4 regions of the Yersinia mollaretii ATCC 43969 genome follow, and region 3 is predicted to be linked to each of the others. Evidence: predicted binding sites of a transcription regulator. Region 3 holds the regulator's gene; each other region holds the start of a gene.

Region 1 (4,218 bases), 270 kb from region 3:
GACGAAGATCACTTGGGCGACATGGACTTTAAAGTAGCCGGTAGCCGTGACGGTATCACCGCACTGCAGATGGACATTAAAATTGAAGGTATCACCCGCGAAATCATGCAGGTGGCTCTGAATCAGGCCAAGGGTGCGCGTCTGCACATTCTGGGTGTGATGGAACAGGCTATCAGCACACCTCGTGGTGATATCTCTGAGTTTGCTCCACGTATCTACACCATGAAAATCAATCCTGAGAAAATCAAGGATGTGATCGGCAAAGGTGGTTCTGTGATTCGTGCGCTGACTGATGAAACAGGCACCACGATTGAAATCGAAGATGATGGTACCATTAAGATTGCAGCAACCGACGGCGACAAAGCAAAACACGCTATTCGTCGCATTGAAGAAATTACCGCTGAAATCGAAGTGAACCGTATCTATGCGGGTAAAGTGACGCGTATCGTTGATTTCGGTGCATTTGTGGCAATCGGCGGCGGTAAAGAAGGTCTGGTTCATATTTCTCAAATCGCTGACAAGCGCGTCGAGAAAGTGACAGATTACCTGCAAATGGGCCAGGAAGTGCCAGTTAAAGTAATGGAAGTTGATCGCCAGGGTCGTATCCGCCTGAGCATCAAAGAAGCCACTACTCCTGACGCAGAAGCTCCGGCACCAGAAGCAGCAGAGTAATAAAGTATTCCATAGCCCCTGACTTATGAGTGAGGGGCTATGTTATCTCAAGGGCCGGATGCCCTTGTGTTAAACAAATGGATGAAAGGATATTTATCCAATGTTTGTCTTCGGGAGTAGGAAATGAAGCCTTTCTTGCGCTGGTGTTACGTTGCGACAGCACTCATGCTGGCAGGATGCAGCAACCATGATTGGCGTAAAGACGAGGTGTTGGCTATCCCGTTGCAACCGACGTTGCAGCAGGAAGTGATTCTGGCACGCATGGAACAAATCCTTGCAAGTCGGGCACTTACGGATGATGAGCGCGCACAGCTTTTATATGAGCGCGGAGTGCTGTATGATAGCCTCGGGCTACGGGCACTAGCGCGAAATGATTTTTCGCAAGCGTTAGCTATTCGTCCTGATATGCCAGAAGTTTTTAACTATCTGGGCATTTATTTAACGCAGGCAGGCAATTTTGATGCTGCCTATGAAGCGTTTGATTCTGTACTAGAGCTTGATCCAACTTACAATTACGCGCGTTTAAACCGGGGTATCGCTCTTTATTATGGCGGTCGACTCCCGTTGGCGCAGGATGATCTGCAGGCGTTTTATCAAGACGATCCAAATGATCCCTTCCGTTCGTTGTGGCTGTATCTGGTGGAAAGAGAAATCGATCCCAAGACAGCGGCAGTAGCGTTACAACAACGCTATGAAAAATCGGACAGAGGGCAATGGGGATGGAATATTGTCGAATTCTACTTGGGCACGATCAGCGAAAAAACGCTGATGGAAAGGCTCAAAGCAGATGCAATGGATAACACTTCGCTCGCTGAGCATCTCAGTGAAACTGACTTCTATTTAGGTAAACATTACCTAAGTCTGGGGGACAAGGACACCGCTTCGGCGCTGTTCAAACTGACGGTAGCTAACAACGTTCATAACTTTGTTGAGCACCGCTATGCATTGTTGGAATTGGCGCTTTTGGGCCAAGAACAAGACGACCTATCGGAATCGGACCAGCAATAGCTGACGAACAACTATCAGCCTGATATACCTTGGTTTTTACCAACGTTAATCACCCTAACAGGTGATGGCCTTTTTGTTCGTTTTATAATCTAATTTGAGCCGGTTCACACTTTTCAATGAAAATGACTGAAAATTTTCTCGACGAGTTATGTAGACTGGCTGCCATTATTAATGAGGCACGTGTACATGACTACTGAGCTTGAAACCTCTTTTGCTGATCTGGGGCTGTCCGCTCCTATTCTTTCCGCTCTAACTAGCCTTGGTTATGAAAAACCATCGCCAATCCAGTTAGAATGTATCCCACACCTGTTAAACGGCCGTGATGTTCTCGGCATGGCACAAACAGGCAGTGGCAAAACAGCCGCGTTTGGTCTGCCGCTGTTACACAATATTAAAGCTGAGCTGAAAGCCCCACAGGTTCTGGTATTAGCACCGACCCGTGAGTTGGCTATTCAGGTCGCCGAAGCACTCTCTAGCTTCTCTAAAGACATTAATGGCGTCAACGTAGTGGCCCTGTACGGTGGCCAGCGTTATGACGTTCAATTACGCGCTTTGCGCCAAGGTCCACAAATTGTTGTTGGCACCCCAGGTCGTCTGCTTGACCACCTGAAACGCGGCACCCTTAACTTGTCCAACCTGAGCGGTTTAGTGTTGGATGAAGCAGATGAAATGCTGCGCATGGGCTTTATCGAAGACGTTGAAACTATCATGGCGCAGATCCCGGCTGAACATCAGACCGCGCTGTTCTCTGCAACTATGCCAGAAGCGATTCGCCGTATTACCCGTCGCTTCATGAAAGATCCACAGGAAGTGCGCATTCAGTCCAGTGTCACTACCCGCCCGGACATCAGCCAGAGTTTCTGGAGAGTGGGTGGCGGTTATAACAAAAAAGAAGCGTTGGTTCGTTTCTTGGAATCTGAAGATTTCGACGCAGCCATCATCTTCGTGCGTACCAAAAACGCGACGCTGGAAGTTGCAGAAGCCTTGGAACGCAGCGGTTATAGCAGTGCCGCACTGAACGGCGACATGAACCAGTCTTTACGTGAGCAGACACTGGATCGCCTGAAAGATGGCCGTCTGGATATTCTGATCGCCACTGACGTTGCGGCTCGTGGTTTGGACGTAGAGCGCATCAGCTTGGTAGTAAACTATGATATCCCTATGGATTCAGAGTCTTATGTTCACCGTATCGGCCGTACCGGTCGTGCGGGCCGTGCGGGTCGTGCGTTGCTGTTCGTTGAGAACCGCGAACGTCGCCTGTTGCAGAACATTGAACGCACCATGAAACTGACTATCCCAGAAGTTCAGTTGCCGAATGCCGAACTGCTGGGCGAACGTCGCTTAGCGCAGTTTGCTGCTAAAGTTGGCCAACAGCTGGAAAGCAGTGATTTGGATCTGTACCGTGCATTGCTGGCTAAACTGCAACCAGAAGAAGAGTTTGATCTCGAAACGCTGGCTGCTGCGCTGCTGAAAATGGCACAGGGCGAACGTCCTCTGATTCTGCCACCAGAAGCACCTCGTCGTCCGCAACGTGAATTCAATTCTCGTGATGACCGTGGGAGCGATCGTGGTAATGATCGTGGCCGTGACCGTGGTGACAGCCGTCGTGAGCCTCGCGCTGATAGCCGTGATGGTGGCGAGCGTCCAGCACGTCGCGAACGCCGTGATGTTGGTGAGATGGAGCTGTACCGCATTGAAGTGGGCCGTGATGATGGTGTTGAAGTTCGTCATATCGTTGGCGCTATCGCTAACGAAGGTGATATCAGCAGCCGTTATATCGGTAACATCAAGCTGTTTGCTTCTCACTCAACTATCGAGCTGCCAAAAGGTATGCCGGGCGAAATGTTATCTCACTTCACCCGTACCCGTATCCTGAACAAGCCGCTGAACATGCAGCTGTTGGGTGATGCACAGCCACACGAACGTCGTGAGCGTCCAGCCGGCGGTAACGGTGGTGAGCGTCGTGGCGGTCCTCGTGCTGCAGGTGGTGAACGTCGTGATGGCGCAGGTGCTCCTCCTCGTCGTTCATTCGGCAGCGACCGTGCTCCAGCTGGTAATGGTGGTGGTGAACGTCGTGGTAGCCGTGATGGTCAGCGTTCAGCTGCACCACGTCGTGATGATGCTGCTGCACCTGCCGCAGCGCCAGCACGTCGTCGTTTCGGTGATGCATAACTCTTAGTCATCCCTGATGATTAAACGTAAAAACCAGCCCTCGGGCTGGTTTTTTTATGTCTGCAATTCCTTGCCAGAGAGTGGGTTACAAGCGGTCAACCGGCTGCAAGTCTTGCTGTAAACCTGCGACTATCTCGAAGGAGTGTAGCCGTGCTTGATGATCAAAAATTTGACCATTGATCATCAACTCATCGGCTTGAGTCTCCCGCAATAGGGACTGTAGCCCATGCCGTACTTTGCTTTTATCGCCAATGATGGATAAGCGCAGCGCCTGATCGACACCAAACAGTTCCGCTGGCGAGCAAATTTTCTCCATCTCTTCCACTGGCGGCGGTAACTGGCCCGGCGTACCACGGCGCAGGCTGA
Region 2 (4,218 bases), 1.4 Mb from region 3:
GCAGTGCTTGTGCATCTCTCGGATCAGCTCTTCCGTAAACAGCCCTGGTTGGCCTGATACACCAATCAGCACGGTGGGTTTGGCATTGCACACCACATCCAGCAGCGAAATTGAGTCACTGGCCAGATTCCAGTGTTGCAGCGCATCACTTTTCTGTACCAGCTTGCTTTGGAAATCCAACAAATTTGGCAGCTTATCAGTTAGCAGGCCGAAGCGGTCAACCATAAAGACCCGCCCACGCGCTTGCTCTTCACTCAGACCTTCGGAGATCATCTGCGCGATGATCTGCTCTGCAATCCCGCAACCCGCTGATCCAGCACCGAGGAAGGTGACGGTTTGGTCGCGCAATTGGCTACCTGCCGCGTGGCTGGCGGCAATCAGGCTGCCGAGTGTGACGGCGGCTGTCCCTTGAATGTCATCGTTGAAACAGCACAGCTCATCGCGGTAGCGGTTCAGCAGCGGGGTGGCATTGTTCTGAGCAAAATCTTCAAACTGTAACAACACATTCGGCCAGCGGCGTTTTACTGCCTGAATGAATTCATCGACGAAAGCATAATATTCGTCACCGGAAATGCGCGGATGACGCCAGCCCATATACAGCGGGTCATTCAGCCGTTGTGGGTTGTTGGTGCCAACATCTAATACCACGGGCAATGTATACGCTGGGCTGATACCACCACACGCGGTATACAATGACAGTTTACCGATGGGAATGCCCATGCCGCCAATGCCCTGATCACCCAGGCCGAGAATGCGCTCGCCGTCGGTCACCACGATCACTTTAACATTCTGTTTGGTGGCGTTTTGCAGCATATCGTCAATGTGTTCACGATTGGGATAGGAGATAAATAGCCCGCGTGCACGGCGATAAATATCCGAGAAGTGTTCACATGCCTCGCCGACCGTCGGCGTGTAGATAATCGGCATCATCTCGCTGAGATGCGCTTCCAACAGGCGATAAAATAGGGTTTCGTTGGTGTCTTGAATGTTGCGCAGATAGATATGTTTATCGTCGTCGTTTTTGAAATCCTGATACTGGCGGTAAGCACGCTCTGCCTGCTCTTCAATGGTTTCAACCGCTTCCGGCAACAAGCCGTGTAAGTTGAAGTGGTTGCGTTCTTCATTGGTAAAGGCGCTGCCTTTGTTCAGCAGAGGGAATTCTAACAGGATAGGACCGGCGTAGGGGATATAGAGGGAGCGCTTACTTTCGTATTCAAGTTCCATGAGTTTTACTCTTAGACGTTATCAGGTAGTTGCCCCCGATCCTAAAAGATAAGAGAAATATGTACAGCTTTTGTTAGTTAAATATGTGGGGCACTGGTAGAAATGCGAGTTATCTTGCAGATTTAGTCATTAGTGGCGGGAATGTGTTGTTTGGTGAACTGGGGTTAGCAATATAACCCCAGAAAATTGACTTAGATTAGCTTAAAAAGTGACGCGGCTGACGTCTGAGCAACCCAAGGCCGCCAGTGTGGCATGAGTGGCATCCCACTGACTTAATATTGCGTTATTACCCTCCACCAGCACGGCACGGCGGATAGCGCCACAGGCTTTGCCGGACAGATTGGTCAGAATCAAGGCTGCTTGTAGCGGGGGCAGGCTAGGGTTGAATGCTGCGTTTTCAGCATAACGGCCCGTGTAGATCGTGCCATCCGCCAGCTCTACAGCTACACCGCTGTGAGAGAGGCTATAAGGGGCATGACTGAGATTGGCAGCATCAAGTGCGGCTTGCGTCAGAGGGTCGGTTTCTGCGATAGAGTAGCCATGGTTTACCGGGTCCATCAGCAGGGTGGTGATAGCCAGATCTTTCGGGCCGAATGCATCTGGCAGATAGTGACCCAATGTAGACGCAGGGCGGCCGGGCAGATGAATATGTAAGTCAGTGCCACTGTTTAGCTCATTCATAAACTGGCGGCAATGACCACAAGGCGTGTAATTGACTGTAATCGACACCAGACTCGCTTCACCGCGTAGCCAAGAGTGAGTGACCGCACACTGCTCGGCATGGATAGTTTGCTGCAAGGGCGTGCCGCTGAACTCCATATTGGCACCGAAATAGAGATTGCCGCTTTTGCCGCGAGCAATGGCACCGACCATAAAGTGGGAGATGGGCGTCAGTGCGCAGGCGGCCGCTAGGGGTAACAAGGCAAAAGCCAACGCATCATCATCTAACCCACTGATCTCTTTTACCGTTTTCACTTGCTCGGCGGTCAGCATGGCAGGGAAATCGTTTGCGCTCAGAATAGGTTCAAGTGCGGATTGCAGTGCAGCGGGCAGCTCAGCCCAAGGGGCGTGAAAACGTGCTTGCATGGGATTTTCTCCAATTGTAACGGGAAGCTATTTTAGGCAGCTTAGGGCGCTAATGGTGTGATGTAGATCCCGTTATGTATGAAATCTATGCAAGTAAAATGACTAATGAGCGATGTATCTCAAATTTATGCATTAATTCTGGTGATAAATCCTCGTCAGGAGCTGGGGATCAACCAAATAGATGCAACAGCACCGGAAATAGGAACGGGGCTACCAACGAGGTGATAATCCCGCAAATAACCAGCGCCAGTGAGCTGAACGCGCCCTCCTGATAGTCCAATTCAGCACAGCGGGCGGTGCCCAGCGCATGGGAAGCGGTCCCCATTGCCAAACCTCGTGAGGCTTTGGTGGTGATTTTCAATACATTCAGCAAGCTGTGACCAAAGACCGCCCCCAGAATCCCGACAAAAATCACACAAACTGCACTGATGGCGGGCAAGCCATGAATAGATTCGGCTACCGCCATGGCAATAGGGGTTGTCACGGATTTAGGTAATACTGACGCGGCAATCTCGGGGGTTGCCCCCATCCACAGGGCAACAGCGGTGCCACTGACCATAGCCGTGATACTGCCGATAAAACAGATGGTTATGATGGATTTCCAGCGCGCACGGATTTGATGCAACTGTTCATACAGCGGAAAAGCCAATGCCACCACCGCAGGCTGTAGCAGGTCATTCAGGACTTTGCTGCCAGCAAAATAGTTGGCATAGGGCATGTGTGTCACCAACAGCAGTGGGATGATCACGACCATAGATATCAGTAATGGATTTAGCAGTGGCATTTTCAGCCAGCGGGCCAGATAGCGCGCGCCGAAGAACACAATTAAGGTCAGTGGCAGTGACCACCACAAGTTGCTGATCATTTGTCATCCTCCGTCTGAGTTGGAGAACCGATCACCTTGCGTTCGCGGTGGACATAATGTGAGCTATAACCCACCACTAACATCACAATCAGAGTGCTGACAAAGCAGGAGACGACAATCGGGCCGAATTGCTTGGTGAGCTGGTCGTAATATTGCATCACGCCGACACCGATCGGGACAAACAGCAGCGCCATGTAGCGGATCAGTATCTGGCATCCGGGTTTGACCCAAGTTGAAGGCAAGAGTTGCAAAGAGAGTAGGGTAAACAGAATCAGCATACCGATGATACTGCCGGGGATAGTGATGGGCAGTAGCAAGGCCACGAATTTACCGACAAATAGGCAGAGGTAAATAAGGGCAAAAGCCCGCAGGTACTGCCAGCAAAGTGAAGTCACATTGCGCATAGTCATCGTCCTGAGTTACGGAATATATTCATCATACAATTAACTTCAATTATGTGCTAGCCATCACACTATGAATTATAACCCTATCCTCTTTCAGGCTCCGTGTTTGATATCTATTGGCTATGCTCTGAGACCTGATGGGATTGAGTTGTCTGCGCTTTGGCGAGCAGATAACCGCGATAGAAAAAGGCTAGCCCTAAAATAGCCGCGATAATCAGCATATAGAACATCATCTGCGGTGCGGCGTAGGCTAACAAGAAACCACAAAGTACCGGATTAACGGCCCCGCCCAGTTGGCCGAGATTCTGCGCTCCATAGTAACTGCCTTTAAGATTCGCTGGCGCAATAAAATCGATAAACAAGTACTCGACCGGAATAACAATAATCTCGCCCAATGAGAAAATCGCCATTGCCAACATCCATAACGGGATTGAGTCCTGAGCGACCATAAATCCGAACAGACCGATGATAAAGAACAGGGTGCCGAGCATCAACCAGCGCATTAAATTTTGCTGGTTCATGCGGTGGCTCAATAGGTATTGCAGGGTAATCACAATCACGGCATTCACGGTCATGACGGCACCGATCACCTGATAGGCAAATTGGGCATCGGCAACGGTAATCAGATATTGCGATAGA
Region 3 (4,218 bases):
AGGGGCTGCACGGCGGTGTCGTGACCGAGCATCATGATGTGGCAAAGCATGTCGATTTATTGGTCGGCGTAGTGCCTATTGTCAATCTGGAGTGGATTCAAAAACTGGTGCGCGATACCGGCGAGCGCGGCCACTCCCGTGAAGCAGTGATGGACTCCGTGGTGCGATCTATGGACGATTATATTAACTACATTACGCCACAGTTTTCTCGCACCCATATTAACTTCCAGCGTGTGCCGACCGTCGATACTTCCAACCCCTTTGCGGCGAAAGCCATTCCCTCGCTGGATGAAAGTTTTGTTGTCATTCATTTCCGGGGTTTGGATCAGATCGACTTCCCCTACTTGCTGGCCATGCTGCAAGGGTCATTTATCTCCAATATCAACACATTGGTGGTGCCGGGTGGGAAGATGGGACTGGCGATGGAGCTGATTATGGCACCGCTAGTGCAGCAGTTATTGGAAGGGAAGAAGATCGGATAATCTCCTTCTTTCTTGGCATGGCAGCGGTCACGCCCCCGAATCACTGACGACAAGTTAGTGATTCGGGTGAGCGAACCTAGCTAACAACCCTGCAGCTTCAAGCACGAAGGGTTTAGGCGATTTCGCGGATTTCAAAACTATGAGTGATGGTCGCGGCTTTCCCTAACATCAGGGAAACTGAGCAATACTTCTCTGCGGATAACTCAACGGCACGCTCAACAATCTTGTCGGTGAGGCCCTTGCCGCTGACGATAAAATGCAAATTGATTTGCGTAAACAGGCGCGGTGCTTCTTCCCGGCGCTGAGAGGTTAAGGTGACCTCGCAATCGCGCACGTCGTTACGCCCTTTTTGCAGAATCGACACCACATCAATCGCGCTACAGCCACCCGCTGACATTAACAACATCTCCATTGGGCTAGGTGCTTTGTCGCCAGCATTTCCATCCATCAAAACTTGATGTCCTGACGCCGATTCACCCAAAAATGTCAGCCCCTCAACCCACTTTACACGTGCCTGCATAACACTCACTCCCAGTTAAATTTCCTGATCCAGACTACCCTTTCATTTAGAAACTGGCAATGTAACCCGATGTTCATCATGCTGAAGCGATACAACACAAGACACTGACCTCATCCTGTGCTACAAACAGAACCGAAAGTGTTGTTTCTAGAATTAAATAGGGTAGTGATCAATACTCAGTGAAGGGTTTCTATCCGGTACGTATATTGGCTATACCTTTCGGCAGTTGAGCAAATTAATATGCTATACCCAATAGATTCCAAAAAATGTCGGGTATAAAGAAAGTGTATTTTATAAGCACGCCGTACAGGGAACTCTGAGCCCTGTTAAGTTAGGCAGCGATAACAACAGAGGATAACAGCGAATGGTTCTCGGCAAGCCACAAACAGACCCGACTCTCGAATGGTTCCTGTCTCATTGCCATATCCACAAATATCCATCGAAAAGTACGCTAATTCACCAAGGTGAAAAGGCCGAAACGCTTTACTACATCGTGAAAGGCTCCGTTGCGGTGCTGATCAAAGATGAAGAAGGTAAAGAGATGATTCTCTCCTATTTAAACCAAGGGGATTTCATCGGCGAGCTTGGATTATTTGAAGAAGGCCAAGAACGTAGTGCCTGGGTTAGAGCAAAAACCGCCTGTGAAGTGGCTGAAATTTCTTACAAAAAATTCCGTCAGTTGATTCAGGTAAATCCAGATATCTTGATGCGCCTGTCTTCACAAATGGCGAACCGCCTTCAGATTACATCCGAGAAAGTGGGTAACCTCGCTTTCCTTGATGTCACTGGGCACATTGCACAAACGCTGCTTAATCTGGCAAAACAGCCTGATGCCATGACCCACCCAGATGGGATGCAGATTAAAATTACACGCCAGGAAATTGGTCAAATAGTGGGTTGCTCCCGCGAAACTGTGGGGCGGATACTCAAAATGCTGGAAGATCAAAATCTGATCTCCGCACACGGTAAAACGATTGTCGTTTACGGCACCCGTTAATTCCCTATAAACCGGTGCCGATACCCTCGGCATCGGTTTTCTCAATCTTTTGTGATCAATAAATTTCTGGGGCCTACATGAAGTGGCAACGGGTTATTTATCATCCTGAAGTAAACTACGCATTACGCCAAACATTGGTTCTCTGCCTTCCAGCCGCCTTGGGATTTGTCATAGGCGAGCTGCGACTTGGGCTGATGTTCTCCCTGATACCCGCGTGTTGCAATATTGCCTCGCTGGATACCCCACACCAACACTTCTTCCGACGGCTGATTATCGGTGGTGCGCTCTTTACACTGAGCAGTTTCCTGACCCAACAGCTGTTGCTGTGGCACATTCCCCTGCCGTGGATCATGCTCGGATTGGCACTGGTACTGGGTGTCAATGGCGCGATCAGCCCCCTCCATGGCCGCTTATTGCCTGCCGCGTTAATCGCCGCAATATTCAGCCTCAGCATGGTTGGCCGTGCACCTATCTGGCAAGCCCCCCTGTTGTGCGCCGTGGGGACACTCTGGTATGGCGTATTTAACTGGCTATGGTTCCGGTTATGCAAAGACCAGCCGATCCGCGAGCCCTTAAGTCAGCTCTATCATTTGCTGGCGGATTATTACGACACCAAATACACCCTATTCTCCCAGCATCTGCCGCCCGAAAAGAGTCTCCCCCCACTGCTCGATCGTCAACAGGGGATAATGGATAAGATTAATCAGCTTTATCAACAATTTAACTTAATCAATAATGCCACTAAAAAAGAGCAAAAGCGGCTACTGGGGCTGTTTCAGATGGCGCTCGACCTGCAAGAGCACATTACTGCGGCGCTGAATCAGCCGGAGAAAGTGCAAGAGTTGATGGAGCAGGGCCAATTCGAGGAGGTCATTCGCCGCAATACTCAGGTTATCTCGGCTCAGATACGCGTTATTGCCGATGATATTCTCTACCACCACCATGCTAAGACCAATTTTACCGCAGGTGATGCACTGATTGAGCTGGAAGAGATCGCCCAGCAGCACCCCGATAATCCTGTCGCGCAGTTTAGCTACTACCATGTCAGCCATATTGCCCAGTTGCTGAGCAACCGACGCCCGCTGTATGACCGCGAGTTGATGTCTAGTCAGCAACAGCAGCCGCTTTGGCCCGCCTTTGTCAGCTATCTGTCGTTTAACTCTGGAGCACTGCGCGATGCGGCACGACTGGGGGTGACGCTGGCCGCTGGCAGCTATATTGGGGCTTTGATGCAACTGCCAAAACCTTATTGGATCTTGCTCACCGTGATGCTGGTGACGCAAAACGGCTATAACGCCACCAAGGTGCGCATCCATCACCGCGCCCTTGGGACACTGTTCGGGCTAGTGTTGGCGGCGGGTTTGCTGCATTTGCAGATGCCAGAAGGGGCCACGCTGGGCATTATGTTGCTCATCACTCTGGCCTCCTATCTGGTTCAGCGCAAAAACTACGGGCTGGCGGTGATCGGCAGAACCATCACTGCGGTGTATATCTTGCAGCTATTAACCGGCGATGGCGCTGACTTTTTAGTGCCGCGTCTGCTGGATACCTTAATCGGCTGTGCACTGGCCTTTGCCAGCGCCTTGTGGTTATGGCCACAGTGGCAAAGCGGTTTGCTGCGTAAAAATGCGCATCAGGCGCTGGGGGCTTACCAGAAAATCCTGCGCTTGCTGCTAACGCCTCACCCTGATATCACCCAACTCGCCTATGAGCGCCTTCAGGTCAACAAAGCCAGTAATACCGTTTTAAGCTCACTGAATCAGGCGATGCAAGAGCCGGGCTTCAACTCAAAATATTTGGCGGATATGCGGCTGTGGGCGACCCATAGCGAGCTGATTGTGGGGCATATCAACGAAATGACTATTCTGACGCGAGAGCATCCATTAACTGAATCAGCCACACCAGCGGAGGATCATCATCATCTGATGAGTGCCACACTGGCGGCAGAATATTTGCAGATCTGTGAGATGGCAATTCAGCAGTGCCAGCAGCGGCTGGAGTCAGATAGCATCGAGGGGAATAACGATTTTGTGCAAGTGCCAGATGTCGCGCCTGATACACAAATCTCTGAACTGGAACGTAATTTGCGCCGGATTTTGTCACATTTAAGTGTCATGCACACGGTTTCGTCTATGGCTTGGCAGCAACAACCCCACCACGGTATTTGGCGTAGTCGGAAGTGGCGAGATAAGGCGTAAAAGAGGAAAAAGGGAGGCCAA
Region 4 (4,218 bases), 390 kb from region 3:
ACCCTGATTTATGGCTTACGGCACTATTATACCCACTCACATCAAGAATAGCTTATAACTGGTCTATTAGGCGTCAGCCGCAGTCAGTTTGAGTGCGGACAGCGCGCAAGAACCGGAGCATACACGCAGTATGTGACGGCAATGAGCACTGCCCAAGCTCAAAATGGCCAGTCAAGCTAGCCTAATCATAAAGCCAGGAAGAAACCGGCGATCGTCGCACTCATCAAATTAGATAAAGTCCCTGCGGCCACCGCCTTTAGGCCAAATCGCGCGATGTCATGGCGGCGATTTGGTGCCATGCTGCCCAACCCGCCCAGCAAGATGGCGACTGATGACAAGTTGGCAAACCCACAGAGCGCGAAGGAAATAATGGCTTTCGTGTGATCCGACAACACCTGCAAGCCCGCCGCTTTCACTAACTCTTCTGCCTGTAGATATTGGCCGAAATTCATAAATGCCACGAATTCGTTGACGATGATTTTTTGGCCGATAAAGGAGCCAGCCACCATCGCTTCACTCCACGGAATACCGATCAGGTAAGCAATTGGCGAGAAGACCCAGCCCAGAATCAGCTCTAGCGAAAGTTGCGGATAATCGAACCAGCCACCAATTCCGCCCAAAATACCATTCAGCAATGCAATCAATGCAATGAAGGCCAGCAACATTGCGCCGACATTCAGCGCCAGTTGCATACCCGAAGCCGCACCAGAAGCCGCCGCATCAATCACGTTAGCCGGGCGCTCATCTTCCGCAATTAGCGTTGTGGCATCTACCGTATCGTGGGTTTTTTCAGTTTCTGGCACCATCAATTTAGCAAAGAGTAACCCGCCCGGAGCCGCCATAAAGGAGGCGGCGATCAGGTATTCCAACGGCACCCCCATCTGCGCGTAACCGGCCAAGACGGAGCCCGCGACAGAGGCTAAACCGCCACACATCACAGCAAACAACTCCGATTGGGTCATGGTGGCAATATAAGGGCGCACCACCAGTGGGGCTTCAGTTTGCCCGACAAAAATGTTGGCGGTCGCGGAGAGGGATTCAGTGCGAGAGGTGCCCAGCAGCTTTTGTAAGCCGCCGCCTAATACCTTAATCACGATTTGCATGATGCCGAGATAATACAAAACCGCAATTAATGAGGAGAAGAAAACAATGACCGGTAATACGCGTAGGGCGAAGACAAAACCGCCCCCACCAAAGACTTCAAACATTTTGTCGGACACTAAACCGCCAAACATAAATGAGATACCGTCATTGCCGTAAGCGATAACATTCGCAACGCCAGCAGACATACCACCCAAGATACTGCGGCCAATTGGCACATATAATACCAGCGCCCCGATACCCACCTGAAGAATAAAAGCCCCTACTACAGTGCGGATATTAATCGCCCTAAAATTACTTGAAAGAAGTACGGCTATTAATATCAGTACTGCCATCCCGACCAAGCTCATAAGCATGTAAGATCATCCTGTTAATGATTTGTATAGAAATAATATGGGCGGGATTATACCGACATGAGCAGGCTATCAAACAATCTCTGTCACAAATAAACACAACTCAGAGCAACTCCAAGAGAGTTAATGTGACTAACATCACAGAAATTTCCGTGAGAAAATAATAGCCGGCTAACTATTAGTGCGATTTTAGTATGTCGGACAGAAGATTATCGCGTGGATTGATCAGCTGGGGGCAACTGAAATAAGCGCTGGCTATTCTCCAGCAGATGGGTGGCTATCTCTTGTGGTGCTTCTGGGCGCAATTCACACAAGGCCGCGAACACATTCGCCGCTCGTTCGGGCCGATTGGGTTGGCCTTGAAAACCGGCTAATGGCATATCCGGCGCATCGGTTTCCAGTAACAGGGCTGAGAGCGGTAATACTGCCATCACATTGCGAGTTTTCTGTGCCCGTTCATAAGTGATGGTGCCCCCAACGCCAATGTAATAACCCAAGCGAATGAATGCCTGCGCCTGCGCTAAGCTGCCAGCAAAACCATGCACCACACCCGTGCGCGACAACGCGACTTTGCGCAATGCGGCAGCGAGCTGATCATGGGAACGGCGGGAGTGTAGAATAACTGGGAGATCATGCTGTTTCGCCAGCTTAAGTTGTGCCTGTAGCAGCGCCAATTGCCGTGGAAACTGTGGCTCATCCATATAGAGATCCAGCCCAATCTCCCCTATCGCCACCAGTTTTTCCGGTTTATTCGCCAAATAAGAGGCCAGCGTCGCCAAATCAGCCTCTTGGTGCTCGGCAATATAGAGCGGGTGCAGGCCCAGTGCGGCAAACAGCGGCGGATAGCGCTCTGCCAAGGCTAAAATGCGGGGGAAGTAAACCGCACTGACGGCTGGGATAATCAGTTGCCTGACATTCGCCTGTGCCGCACTCACCAAACTGGCGGCTTCCACGCCGCTGAATGGGGAAAAGTCAAAGTGACAATGGGTGTCAACAAAATAGGGGGGATCGATGAGATGGGCCGTCGGCCCCGCTATCTGCACCATTAGGCTATATCACCTTTGGTTTCTGGCGCACTGGCAGGTGAAATGATCTCGCCCGCCAAGAGCTTAGTTTTACTGGGCGTTAAGGTGGGCACGATCAGCCCACTCCCTGCCACTGTCATCTGAGCTGGGAGAGGTTGATTCGCCACGGCGGATGAATCGACCGGGGTGATGATATCCGGCGTTTGAATGACATCAAATGAAAAATCATAGTCATCAATCAACTCGGCCATATCATCTGTCTGGTTAATATCTTGCGGTTGAATCATACGGCGAGATAGTGGAATGGTGGTTTTCTCGTCACCCATTTCGGCTTGATTCTGCGCGTCACGAGGCAAGAGCCAGTGCCCGACGGTCGCCAGAAAATAGCGGCCACAGCGGCGACCCAAATGGTAATCTTGATTCAGTGCCGCGACACGGCTCCCCAACGCATTGCTGGCAAGGGGCTTCGGCGGGAAAATCTCGAAAATCCGCAAGTCACCCGGCGGCTTCTCAATAAACTGCTGAATACGATGATAGCTCTGTTCATGCTGCTGCATAATACGCACCAGCTGCTGTAAGCTGCTTTCACTCAGCAGGTGCTCCATCCGCTTCATCCATTGTGGCGTACAGTAAGCTTGCGAAGGAACTGTACGGATAACCACAATAGTATCCGCGCCACGGCGGTAAGCTTCCTCAACTGGAATCGCATCGCTGATGCCACCATCTTGATAACTAATACCATCTAAATCAACACCCTGACGGTAAAAACCGGGAATAGCACTGGAGGCTTTGAGTGCCGACAACCAGCTTTCACGGGTGGGGGCGATATAGGTTGGCTCGAAATCATCACTGCGGCAGGCGCACATTAAGAATTCGCGGCCATTAAGCATGAGCTGTTCAGCGTGGTCGAGGGCCAGCGGCAGTTGCTGGGAGGTGATATCCACCAGCCAGTCGAGATCAATGAGGTGTCCACCACGAACAAAACGTAATGGATTGAAGAAATTAGCGGTGGTGGTGTAGCGGGTAATCACGCGGCGAGCATAGCCGGGTTGGCCGCAGATAAAAGCAGAGAGATTTTGTGCGCCAGCAGAGGTGCCGATCATCAGATCAAAAGGGTTAAAGCGGGCGCGCTGGAACTCATCCAGCACACCGGCTGTAAAAATTCCCCGCTGCCCGCCGCCCTCACAGACCAACGCCATTTTACCGGGTTGGTATGGTTTATAGGCGAGTGGCTCAATATTACCGAGCGTGATAGGTATTCTGTATCCCACCATCCATCCTTAATTCCGCTACAACAGGTGTCGAGGATACCCCTTCTTCACCCTGGCTGTAACCCTCTCGCACACTAAAGGCGCTTACGTCCTGTAAACAAACTGATGAGGAAGAGAACAATACCGACGACAAAGACGACTTTTGCGGCCCAAGCGGCCGTACCGGCTAGCCCACCAAAACCTAATGCCGCAGCGATTAAAGCAATAATTAGAAATATGATGCCCCAACGAAACATAAGCTTCTCCTTACCGTTTTAAAAAATATTCCGTGGGTTTATCGATAACCCACGAAACACCTGTCTGTCGGATAAAAAATTAAGGCTTGATGCTCAGATCATTTTTAACGCTTTTTACGCCATCAACCGCTTTGGCAATACTTTCAGCACGTTCGGACTGGGCTTTGTTCTCAACAGAACCAGACAACTGAACCACGCCCTCGGTGGTTTCAACTTTGACTTTACGTGACGG

What was found. Region 3 encodes CRP, which controls carbon source genes, mostly activating them, when cyclic AMP is high. Its sites were predicted from a motif close to ATGTGANNNNNNTCACAT; they were not measured.
Positions count from the first base shown of each region.
Region 1: a site for CRP is predicted at 1,773-1,790, ahead of yrbN (protein YrbN). Genes of this name have one in related genera too.
Region 2: a site for CRP is predicted at 2,366-2,383, ahead of cdd (cytidine deaminase). Genes of this name have one in related genera too.
Region 4: a site for CRP is predicted at 1,581-1,598, ahead of HRD69_RS08615 (NupC/NupG family nucleoside CNT transporter). Genes of this name have one in related genera too.

Region 1 is NZ_CP054043.1:1,810,627-1,814,844, forward strand. Features, by position in the region: gene pnp (polyribonucleotide nucleotidyltransferase) at 1-672, shown strand, start outside; gene nlpI (lipoprotein NlpI) at 796-1,680, shown strand; gene yrbN (protein YrbN) at 1,803-1,877, shown strand; gene HRD69_RS08080 (DEAD/DEAH family ATP-dependent RNA helicase) at 1,867-3,852, shown strand; gene HRD69_RS08085 (luciferase-like monooxygenase) at 3,938-4,218, opposite strand, start outside.
Region 2 is NZ_CP054043.1:2,920,714-2,924,931, forward strand. Features, by position in the region: gene HRD69_RS12860 (NAD-dependent malic enzyme) at 1-1,224, opposite strand, end outside; gene cdd (cytidine deaminase) at 1,426-2,310, opposite strand; gene HRD69_RS12870 (CidB/LrgB family autolysis modulator) at 2,480-3,175, opposite strand; gene HRD69_RS12875 (CidA/LrgA family protein) at 3,172-3,579, opposite strand; gene HRD69_RS12880 (MFS transporter) at 3,693-4,218, opposite strand, start outside.
Region 3 is NZ_CP054043.1:1,536,315-1,540,532, reverse strand. Features, by position in the region: gene HRD69_RS06715 (phosphoribulokinase) at 1-482, shown strand, start outside; gene HRD69_RS06710 (OsmC family protein) at 595-1,002, opposite strand; gene crp (cAMP-activated global transcriptional regulator CRP) at 1,367-1,999, shown strand; gene HRD69_RS06700 (YccS/YhfK family putative transporter) at 2,077-4,197, shown strand.
Region 4 is NZ_CP054043.1:1,925,748-1,929,965, reverse strand. Features, by position in the region: gene HRD69_RS08615 (NupC/NupG family nucleoside CNT transporter) at 186-1,457, opposite strand; gene HRD69_RS08610 (TatD family hydrolase) at 1,664-2,500, opposite strand; gene HRD69_RS08605 (patatin-like phospholipase family protein) at 2,500-3,753, opposite strand; gene HRD69_RS08600 (DUF1328 domain-containing protein) at 3,825-3,986, opposite strand; gene osmY (molecular chaperone OsmY) at 4,066-4,218, opposite strand, start outside.